Regions from separate parts of the Streptomyces sp. NPDC058864 genome, predicted to be linked through region 1. Evidence: riboswitches for the same ligand, from Rfam matches in the RefSeq annotation. Region 1 holds a riboswitch; each other region holds the start of a gene.
The links. Region 1 has a riboswitch for thiamine pyrophosphate ahead of thiO (glycine oxidase ThiO). Riboswitches for the same ligand answer to the same signal wherever they lie in the genome.

Region 1 (3,252 bases):
AGCATGACGGCCGCGCAGCCCAGCTCCATCGCCAGGGCCGCGTCCGAGGCCGTGCCCGCCCCCGCGTCCAGGACCACCGGCACCGTCGCCCGCTCGACGATCAGCTCGAAGTTGTGCGGGTTGCGGATGCCGAGCCCCGATCCGATGGGCGAGCCCAGCGGCATGATCGCCGCGCAGCCCACGTCCTCCAGCTTCCGGGCGAGCACCGGGTCGTCGTTCGTGTACGGGAGCACCGTGAAACCGTCGTCCACCAGGGTCTCCGCCGCGTCCAGCAACTCCACCGGGTCCGGCAGCAGGGTGCGCTCGTCGGCGATCACCTCCAGCTTCACCCAGTCCGTGCCCAGCGCCTCCCGTGCCAGGCGGGCGGTGAGCACGGCCTCGCCCGCCGTGTAGCAACCGGCGGTGTTCGGCAGCACGCGGATGCCGTGCCGGGCGAGCACGGACAGCACGGACCCCTTGACCGTCGGGTCCAGCCGCCGCATCGCGACCGTGGTCAGTTCGGTGCCGGAGGCGAGCAGCGCCTGCTCCATGATCTCCAGGCTGGGCGCACCGCCCGTGCCCATGATCAGCCGGGAGCCGAAGGCGGTGCCGCCGATGGTCAGCGGGTCGTCGGCCATGGGGTCAGCCTCCCTGGACTGCGGTGAGGACCTCGACGCGGTCGCCGTGGCGGAGCGGGGTCGCCGGCCACTGCGCGCGGGGGACGACGGTCTCGTTGAGCGCGGCCGCCACCCCGGACGGGGCGGCCGTCAGGGTCGCGACCAGGCGGTCGAGGGTGACGCCCTCGGCGACCTCCCGCGCCTCGCCGTTGACGGAGACGGACAGAAGGAGGGGCGCGGTCATGCGTGCTGCTCCTGGAGGGCGAAACGGTCGGGGGAGAAGGGCCGGGCCTGCGCGGGGACCTCCGAACCGGTGAGGACCTCGGCCATCACGTCGCCGGTCAGCGGGGTCAGCAGCACACCGTTGCGGTGGTGCCCGGTGGCGAGCACCAGTCCGTCCAGCGCGCCGCGGCCGAGCAGCGGGGCGTTGTCGGGGGTGCCGGGGCGCAGGCCCGCCTGCGTCCCGGTCAGCGGGAGTTCGGTGATGCCGGGGAGCAATTCGTGGGCGTCGCGCAGCAGTTCGTACACGCCGCCGGCGGTGACGGTGGTGTCCCAGCCCATCTCCTCGCTGGTCGCGCCGACGACCAGTTCGCCGTTCTCGCGCGGCACCAGGTAGACGTGGCCGCCGCGCACCACGGCCCGTACCGTCCGCGACAGGAACGGCGCGTAGGCCGGCGGCACCCGCAGCCGCAGCACCTGCCCCTTCACCGGCCGTACGGGCGGCAGCACCCGTGCGGGCAGCCCCTCGATCCGGCCGCTGAGGCTGCCGGCCGCCAGCACCACCTGCCCGGCGGCGACCCGGCTGCCGTCCTCCAGGACGACCCCATGCGCGCGGTCGCCCGTGACCTCCACCCGGGCCACCCGCGACCGCCGGAACTCCACCCCGGACAGCTCGCAGGCGCGCACCAGCGCCGCGGCCAGCCGTCGCGGGTCGACCTGGTGGTCGCCGTCGACCCGCAGCCCGCCATGCACGCCGGGGGCGAGCATCGGCTCCAGCCGGCGGCACTCGCGGCCGCCGAGCCGCTCCGAGGCCAGGCCCAAGGACTGCTGGAAGGCGTGGAGTTCGCGCAGCTGCGCGCGGTCGTCCGCGTCGAGGGCGACGGCGAGGGTGCCGCAGGTGCGGTACCCGACGTCGAGCCCCGTGGTCTCCTCCAGCTCGGCCACGAAGGACGGATAGCGCCGCGCCGCCGCGAGGTTGAGCTCCAGCAGCGCCTGCTCGCCGTACTGCACCTCCGTCACCGGGGCCAGCATCCCCGCGGCCACCTGGGCGGCCCCGCCGCCCGGTTCGGGGTCCGTGACCGCCGTCCGCAGACCGCGCCCGCCGGCCCGCCACGCGGTGACCAACCCGATGATCCCGCCGCCGATCACGACGACGTCATGACGCCGCATGATGTTCCGCTCCTCCCTTCGCCGGCATGACCCGGATCAGGTTCGTACGGTCGGCGGCCGCTCCAGCCGCCCTCTCAGCCCGGTGCGCCGGGCTCCCGCGAGTACTCCTGAACCACCTTAGTACGCACCATCCGCGGCGAGTAGGGCACCGGTACCGGCCTGCGAGCGGTCGGCGGCGTTACGGTGATCGCGTGACCAGCAGCAGCGAGCAGCGTGTCGTCGTCGTCGGGGCCGGGATGGCCGGAGTGCAGACCGCCGTGTCCCTGCGCGAACAGGGGTGGGGCGGGACGATCACGCTGATCGGCGCGGAGCCGCACGCCCCTTACGACCGGCCGCCGCTGTCCAAGGGCGTGCTCTTCGGCGCCGAGGAGGGCCCGGCGCTGGACGTCGACTTCGCGGGCATCGGCGTCGAACTTCTGCTCGGGCGGCACGCGAGGGCCCTGCTCCCCGGCGAACGGCAGGTCCTGACCGACGGCGGGCCGGTCGGCTACGACAAGCTCGTCCTGGCCAGCGGCGCCGAGCCGGTCATGCTCCCGGGCAGCGAGGGCACGCCCGGCGTGCACGTGCTGCGCACCCTGGACGACGCCACCGCGCTGCGCCCGGTGCTGGAGGGCCGGCACCGGGTCGTGGTGGTCGGCGCGGGCTGGATCGGCGCCGAGTTCGCCACCGCGGCACGTCACGCCGGGTGTGAGGTGACCGTCGTGGAGGCCGCCGACCGCCCGCTCGCCGGGGTGCTTCCGGCCCGCATCGCCGAACGGATGCGCGGCTGGTACGCGGAGGAGGGCGTCGAGCTGCGCACCGGCGCGGTCGTCTCCTCCGTCGAGCCGAACGCGGTGCACCTCGCCGACGGCAGCGTGCTCGCCGCCGAGGCGGTCGTCGTCGGGATCGGCGCCCGGCCCGCCACCGGCTGGCTGGCCGGTTCCGGCGTCGAGTTGGGGCCGGACCGTTCCGTCCTCGCCGACGACCGGCTGCGCACCTCGGTGCCGGACGTGTACGCCGTGGGGGACTGCGCCTCCTTCCCGTCGGCGCGGTACGGGGAGCGGCTGCTGATCCACCACTGGGACAACGCGGTGCAGGGGCCGCGCACGGCCGCCGCGAACATCCTGGGCGGCGACGAACCCTACGACCCCGTGCCCTACTTCTGGTCGGAGCAGTTCGGGCGGTTCGTGCAGTACGCCGGCCACCACGTGGACTCCGACCCCATGCTGCTGCGCGGTGACCCGGACGGGCCCGCCTGGTCGGTGCTGTGGCTGCGAGACGGCCAGCT
Region 2 (3,252 bases), on a different contig from region 1:
AGACGGCGACCACGCCGCCGGTCGCCGCGGCCAGGCGCCGTGCCGATTCCTGCGCCGCCTCGACGCCGTCGGAGGAATCCACTCCGCGGCCGCCGCCGCCCGCTCCCGCCAGCGCGATGATCTCCGAGGCGTTGCCCCGCACGACCGTCGGCCGCAGTTCCAGGAGCTCGCGCGCCAGCGCGGTGCGCACGGGCAGTGCGCCGACGGCCACCGGGTCGAGCACCCACGCGGTGCCGGCCGCGGCAGCCGCCCGTGCGGCCTCGGCCATGGCGGAGCGCTGCTCGGCGTGCGGGGTGCCGAGATTGACCAGGACGCCCGAGGCGACCTCGGCGAACGGTCCGGCCTCCCCCGGTATGTCGACCATGGCGGGTGAAGCACCCAGCGCCAGCAGGACGTTGGCGGTGAACCCGGTCACCACCGAATTGGTCAGGCACTGGACGAGCGGCGAGTGGGCCCGTACGCGCGAGAGCGCCTGCGCGGCGAAGGCGGTGTGATCGGCGGAAGTCGGGGGCATGCGGACTCGCTCCTTGGAGGACGGACGGTGTACGGGCGCCGGCGGCGGTTCCGGGCGACGGGAAAGGCGGGGCGCGACGGCTCAGGGCCGCGGATGACGGCGCAGACGCAGGCGCAGCGGGGTGTACACCCCGAGGGCCACGAGGAACGCCACGTAGTAGGAGAGGTCCGCGCCGTGCAGGGCCTCCGCCACGGGGCCGACGTACAGGCTGGTGTCCATGAACGGCACCGCCGCGCCGAAGGCGGCCACGAACGCGACGACGGCGGCCCAGCCGGGCTGCGGCCGGCCCGTCTCGGCATCGAGGTCGATCTCCGCGCCCGCCCGCGCCCGTGCCCGGGCCAGCCAGTCGACGATGACGATCGCCACGAACCCGGGAATCCAGTAGCCGACGAACAGCAGCACGTTCTGGAAGCGGGCGGTGGTGTCGGCCGCGTGCATCCACAGCACGAGGGGGAAGCCCAGTAGCGCGGCGAAAGCGGCCGCGGCCGGGCGGGGAACGCGTACACCGACGGTCTGCAGGGCCAGGGATCCGCTGTAGTCGTTCATGGCGTTGCTGCACAGGGCCGCCAGAGCCACGGCGAGCAGCCCGAACTCCCCCAGTGGCCCGCCGCCCAGCAGCTTGGCCACGCCCGCGGCGGTCTGGTCGGTCAGGACGGACGCGCCCCACAGCCCGAGGGCCTGGACGCCCACGAACGACACCACCAGGCCCGCCAGGGTGTACCAGAACATGCGCGGGCCGGAAGTCGTCCTGGGCAGGTACCGGCTGAAGTCGCTGGCGTACGGCGCCCAGGAAAGGGCCAGGCTCAACGCGATGGTGCTCGTCAGGACGAACGCCCCGCCCCGGTCGGCGCCATGGGCGGAGCCGGTGACCGCGGGGTGGACGCCGTCGAGCAACTTCCAGGCGATCAGCGCGAACGCGGCGGCGAGCACGAACGTCATGACGATCTGGAGCCGGTGGATCGCCTCGTAGCCCAGGACGCCGAGAGCGCCCTGGGCGAGCATCATGACCAGGACCCCGAGCCAGAACGGCCAGCCGCACAGCCGCGCCAGTGCGTCCCCGCCGAACAGCCCGATCAGCGCGTCCCAGGCGACCGAGGACACCCACTGCAGGACGCCCGGCACCGCGACGGCCCCGCCGAACGCGAGCCGGGCCAGCGGCAGCTGCCCCGCGCCGGTCCGGCTCCCCCATGTGCCCAGATAGGCGGTGGGTATCGCGCCGACCACGGTGCCCAGCACCACGGCCGCGAGTGCGGTGGCGAAGTCCAGGCCGAGGGCTATGCCGATGGTGCCGGTGAACACGCCCGTCATGGTGAGGTTGGGGGCGAACCACACGGTGAACAGGCGCCCCGGGCCGCCGTAGCGGTTGCTCTCCGGGACCGGCTGAATGCCGTGCGCCTCGATCCGCAGATCGCCGGCGGCCACCGGCATGCGCCCGTCGAAGACTGTGGGTCGGCCGTCGGCGGGCAGACCGCCGGAAACATGCGCCAATGGCATGGAAGACATCCCTCCGCCAGTGCGAACTGGTTCAGGTTCGACGGGTGTGATCTCAGCCCCCGAATGGGGCACCCCGTGTCCGGTAGGGCACAGACTAACCCGACGGCGGAGCCCGGCGCGTCGATGGGGCGGAACCGCGCGGGCGGGCATCGCCCGCGGCTCAGCCGGGAAGGCGGCTCCGCCGACCCGTTCCTTCCCGCGCGAATGAGGGTGCTCCCAGCGGGAGAGAAGGCGCCGGACGCATCCGGAGGTACAGTCTGCGCCGATCGGCTGAACACCACGGAAGAGAGCCACGGCTGTGACGCAGGAGACGTGGAAGGACCTGGACGCAAGGGTGTCCGAGAGGTTGACCGCCGCATCGGACGGTGAGCGCGTTCTGTTCGCAGTGGCAGTTGCAGAACGCCTGATGCGGACGCATGAGCGGCTGCCGAAGGAGGACCGGTTCGAGTTCACCTTGAGTCTCCGGCCGCTGCTCAACGCCCTGTGGGAAGCCGCCCTCGGCGACTCGACGGCCTTTGCGGAGATCAAACGCGGGCTTGGCTCGTTCTACCTGAGCGACTTCTGCCACAACGACGGGCAGGACGGCCCTGACGATGCTGACGACTCCGCTGCCGCTGCGGTGCTCCACGCCGCCGAGACCTATATGCACGGCTGTGCGGACTTCGCGATCTGGGTGAGCGGCCGAGCCGTCGAAGCCATGGATCAGCTGATGTACGAGAGCGACGACGACGAGGGCGACCTCGAACAATCACTCGCGGAGGAGTTGCGGCGGCAGTTGCGAGACCTCGACCGGATCGCGGTATTCGCCCGGGAGGTCAAGCACGCAAGGATGGGCCTGAGCGTCGGCATGACGGCCCGACTGCGTGAGGCCTTGTACGTCCCCCTGTCCCGGCCGGACGGTTCGGACTAGGGACCCGCGGCCGTACCGGCCCGCCTGGGGCACAGGTCCGGTGGCCCGGGTCTCACGGCGGGGGCCGCCTGCTATGGTGCGCCGATGTCAGCGATCAAGAAGTTCCAAGTCACCTTTGACTGCGCGGAACCCGAGCGCGTCGCCCGCTTCTGGTGCGAGGTGCTGGGGTATGTCATGCCGTCCCCTCCGGAGGGGTTCGCCACCTGGGACGACTACAACCGCACCCTGCCTCCTGCCGAGCAGAGTTCATGGTCCGCCTGCAGTGATCCCTCGGGCGTGGGCCCCCGCCTGTACTTCCAGCGTGTCCCCGAAGGCAAGACCGCCAAGAATCGGG
Region 3 (3,252 bases), on a different contig from region 1:
CGGCGAGGATGCCGATCCCGTCGCCGGCCACGCAATGCATCGTGGAACCCACCACCTGCCGCCACTTCGCAGAGACGTACTGCTCATGGGTGCCCGGCAGCGGTTCCCGGCAGCTCAACACGTACAGCAACGCCCCGAACAGCCCGCTGAATGCGGTGACGATCACAAAGCCCCACTTCATGACCGTGGACTCCGGTGTCGTGCGGATGTCGATGGCCACGAACAGCACACCGATCGCGACCTGGATGAACCACAGGAGCATGACGCCCTCGATGAGCATCGTCGCCTCCTCCCGAGCTGTCCTCGGCGCTTCATCTCGCGGAACGGCCGAGCACTGCCCGGGCCGATTCCGGCCTTCGTCAGCAGCTCCGGGTCACCGGACAGCTCATGCCGTTCCGAGTCCTCTTTGCACGCTTGCACGCGTACACAGCTCGCGCCACGCGGCATCCGACCCGGGACCCCCGGCCTCTTCATTTGCCGTCGTGCAGAACGCGGAGATCACGACGCCGATGTTCGTGGAAGCCTGCCCACGTGAAAGGCGACGGTGGCGGCAGCCTGCCGCCGTCAGGTCCGGGAAAGCGCACGAGGCCGGGCCGTACCCGGGCCGTGGACGGGTGCCGGCGTCGCCAGGGGACGTCTGAGGGTGACGGGAGCCTCACGCATCCGACCTGGGGCCGCCCAATCGATCTGCGACACTGGACGCACCATGCCTGCACCCGGAGAACTCACATTCGTCGCGCCGCGCGGAGCCAAGAGGCCGCCGCGGCACCTTGCCGATCTCTCGCCCGAGGAGCGCCGGGAGGCGGTCGCGGAGCTGGGGGAGAAGCCGTTCCGCGCCAAGCAGCTGTCGCAGCACTATTTCGCGCGGTACGCGGACGACCCCGCCGCCTGGACGGACATCCCGGCGGCGGCGCGGGGGAAGCTGGCGGAGGGGCTGCTGCCGGACCTGATGTCGGTGGTGAGGCACAGCAGCACCGACAACGACACGACGCGCAAGACGCTGTGGCGGCTGTTCGACGGGACCCTGGTCGAGTCGGTGCTGATGCGCTACCCGGACCGGGTGACGATGTGCATCAGCTCCCAGGCGGGCTGCGGCATGAACTGCCCGTTCTGCGCCACCGGCCAGGCCGGGCTGGACCGGAACCTGTCGACCGGGGAGATCGTGCACCAGATCGTGGCGGGCATGCGCTCGCTGCGGGACGGGGAGATCCCGGGCGGCCCGGCGCGGCTGTCGAACATCGTGTTCATGGGCATGGGCGAGCCGCTCGCGAACTACAAGCGTGTCGTCGGCGCCATCCGCCGGCTGACCGACCCGGAGCCGGACGGGCTGGGGCTGTCCCAGCGGGGCATCACCGTGTCGACGGTCGGGCTGGTCCCGGCGATGCTGCGCTTCGCCGACGAGGGCTTCAAGTGCCGGCTCGCGGTGTCGCTGCACGCGCCCGACGACGAGCTGCGCGACACCCTGGTGCCGGTGAACACCCGCTGGAAGGTGCGCGAGGTGCTGGACGCCGCCTGGCACTACGCGGACGTGTCCGGGCGCCGGGTCTCCATCGAGTACGCGCTGATCAGGGATATCAACGACCAGGCGTGGCGGGCCGACCTGCTGGGCCGGCTGCTCAAGGGTCGCCGGGTGCACGTCAACCTGATCCCGCTCAACCCGACCCCCGGCTCGAAGTGGACGGCCTCGCGGCCCGAGGACGAGCGGGCGTTCGTGGCGGCGCTGGAGGCGCACGGCGTGCCGGTGACCGTCCGGGACACCCGGGGGCAGGAGATCGACGGCGCCTGCGGTCAGCTGGCGGCTTCCGAGCGCTGACCTGCGCTTGCTATGGTGACGGTCGTTTGCGGCCGTTTGCCGCGACATCACGCACATCACACAAAAGAACATCCGACAGGGGAGCGCACAGAGCGCTGAGAGTGCGGCACGGCCGCAGACCCTCGGACCTGATCCGGGTCATACCGGCGTAGGGAGTCACCACATGAGCACCACCCGTCGGCGTGTGGCCGGCACCGCACTGGCCGTCGCGCTCGGAGCGAGCGCGCTCGCCGCCTGCGGCAGCGACAGCGGGGACACCGCCAAGGACAAGGGCGGTGCCACCTCCAAGACCGTCACCCTGGTCAGCCACGACTCCTTCGCCGCGTCGAAGGACGTGCTGAAGGCGTTCACCGAGCAGACCGGCTACACCGTCAAGGTGCTGCGCGGCGGCGACGCCGGCGCCGCGGTCAACCAGGCCGTGCTGTCCAAGGGCAACCCGCAGGGCGACGTCTTCTTCGGCGTCGACAACACCCTGCTGTCCCGGGCCCTCGACAACGACCTGTTCGAGCCCTACGAGGCCAAGGACCTCGACAAAGTGCCCACCGCGCTCCAGCTGGACGCCGCGAAGCACCGCGTCACCCCGATCGACTTCGGCGACGTCTGCGTCAACTACGACCGGAAGTACTTCACCGAGCACAAGCTCCCCGTGCCGGAGAGCCTCGACGACCTCGTCAAGCCCGCGTACAAGGACCTGCTGGTCACCGAGAACGCCGCCACCTCCTCCCCGGGGCTCGCCTTCCTCCTCGCCACCACCGCGAAGTACGGCGACGGGGGCTGGGAGGACTACTGGAAGAAGCTCAAGGCGAACGGCGTCCAGGTCGTCGACGGCTGGGAGCAGGCGTACTACGACACCTTCTCCGGCGCCGGCGGCGGCAAGGGCGACAGGCCGCTGGTCGTCTCGTACGCCTCCAGCCCGCCCGCCGAGGTGCTCGGGCTGAAGACGCAGCCCGAGCAGGGGCCGACCGGTGTCGCGACCGGCACCTGCTTCCGGCAGGTGGAGTTCGCCGGGCTGCTGAACGGCGCGAAGAACACCGAGGGCGGAAAGGCGCTCGTCGACTTCCTGCTGAGCCGCGCCTTCCAGGAGGACATGCCGCTCAACATGTTCGTCAACCCCGCCCGCGGCGACGCCAAGCTGCCCGAGGTCTTCACCAAGTACGCGCCGGTCGTCGCGGAACCGGCCACCGTCGCCCCGGAGAAGATCGCCGGGAACCGGGAGCAGTGGGTCAAGTCGTGGTCCTCGCTCGTGCTGAAGTAACGAAGACCGCCGGGGGCAGGCGCGCCCGGGCCGCGGCCGTCCGGCCGCTCGCCGTACGGCTCGGCCTGATGGCCGTGCCGGTCGCGTTCTTCGGGCTGTTCTTCGGGTACCCGGTCGCCGCCATCGTCGCCCGCGGGCTTCGCGAGGGCGGGCGGTGGCGGTTCGGCCGGTTCGCTGAGGTCCT

Region 2: another riboswitch for thiamine pyrophosphate. It lies ahead of ACFW3D_RS20640 (purine-cytosine permease family protein); the one in region 1 lies ahead of thiO (glycine oxidase ThiO).
Region 3: another riboswitch for thiamine pyrophosphate. It lies ahead of ACFW3D_RS16630 (thiamine ABC transporter substrate-binding protein); the one in region 1 lies ahead of thiO (glycine oxidase ThiO).

Annotation. Positions count from the first base shown of each region.
Region 1 is NZ_JBHYMQ010000036.1:36,046-39,297, forward strand. It holds gene ACFW3D_RS25110 (thiazole synthase) at 1-617, opposite strand, end outside; gene thiS (sulfur carrier protein ThiS) at 622-840, opposite strand; gene thiO (glycine oxidase ThiO) at 837-1,985, opposite strand; TPP riboswitch at 1,981-2,094, opposite strand; gene ACFW3D_RS25125 (NAD(P)/FAD-dependent oxidoreductase) at 2,177-3,252, shown strand, end outside.
Region 2 is NZ_JBHYMQ010000025.1:85,950-89,201, reverse strand. It holds gene thiM (hydroxyethylthiazole kinase) at 1-514, opposite strand, end outside; gene ACFW3D_RS20640 (purine-cytosine permease family protein) at 596-2,008, opposite strand; TPP riboswitch at 2,000-2,094, opposite strand; gene ACFW3D_RS20635 (hypothetical protein) at 2,307-2,918, shown strand; gene ACFW3D_RS20630 (VOC family protein) at 3,003-3,252, shown strand, end outside.
Region 3 is NZ_JBHYMQ010000018.1:40,969-44,220, reverse strand. It holds gene ACFW3D_RS16640 (DUF4396 domain-containing protein) at 1-280, opposite strand, end outside; gene rlmN (dual-specificity RNA methyltransferase RlmN) at 707-1,813, shown strand; TPP riboswitch at 1,881-1,985, shown strand; gene ACFW3D_RS16630 (thiamine ABC transporter substrate-binding protein) at 1,977-3,068, shown strand; gene ACFW3D_RS16625 (ABC transporter permease) at 3,137-3,252, shown strand, end outside.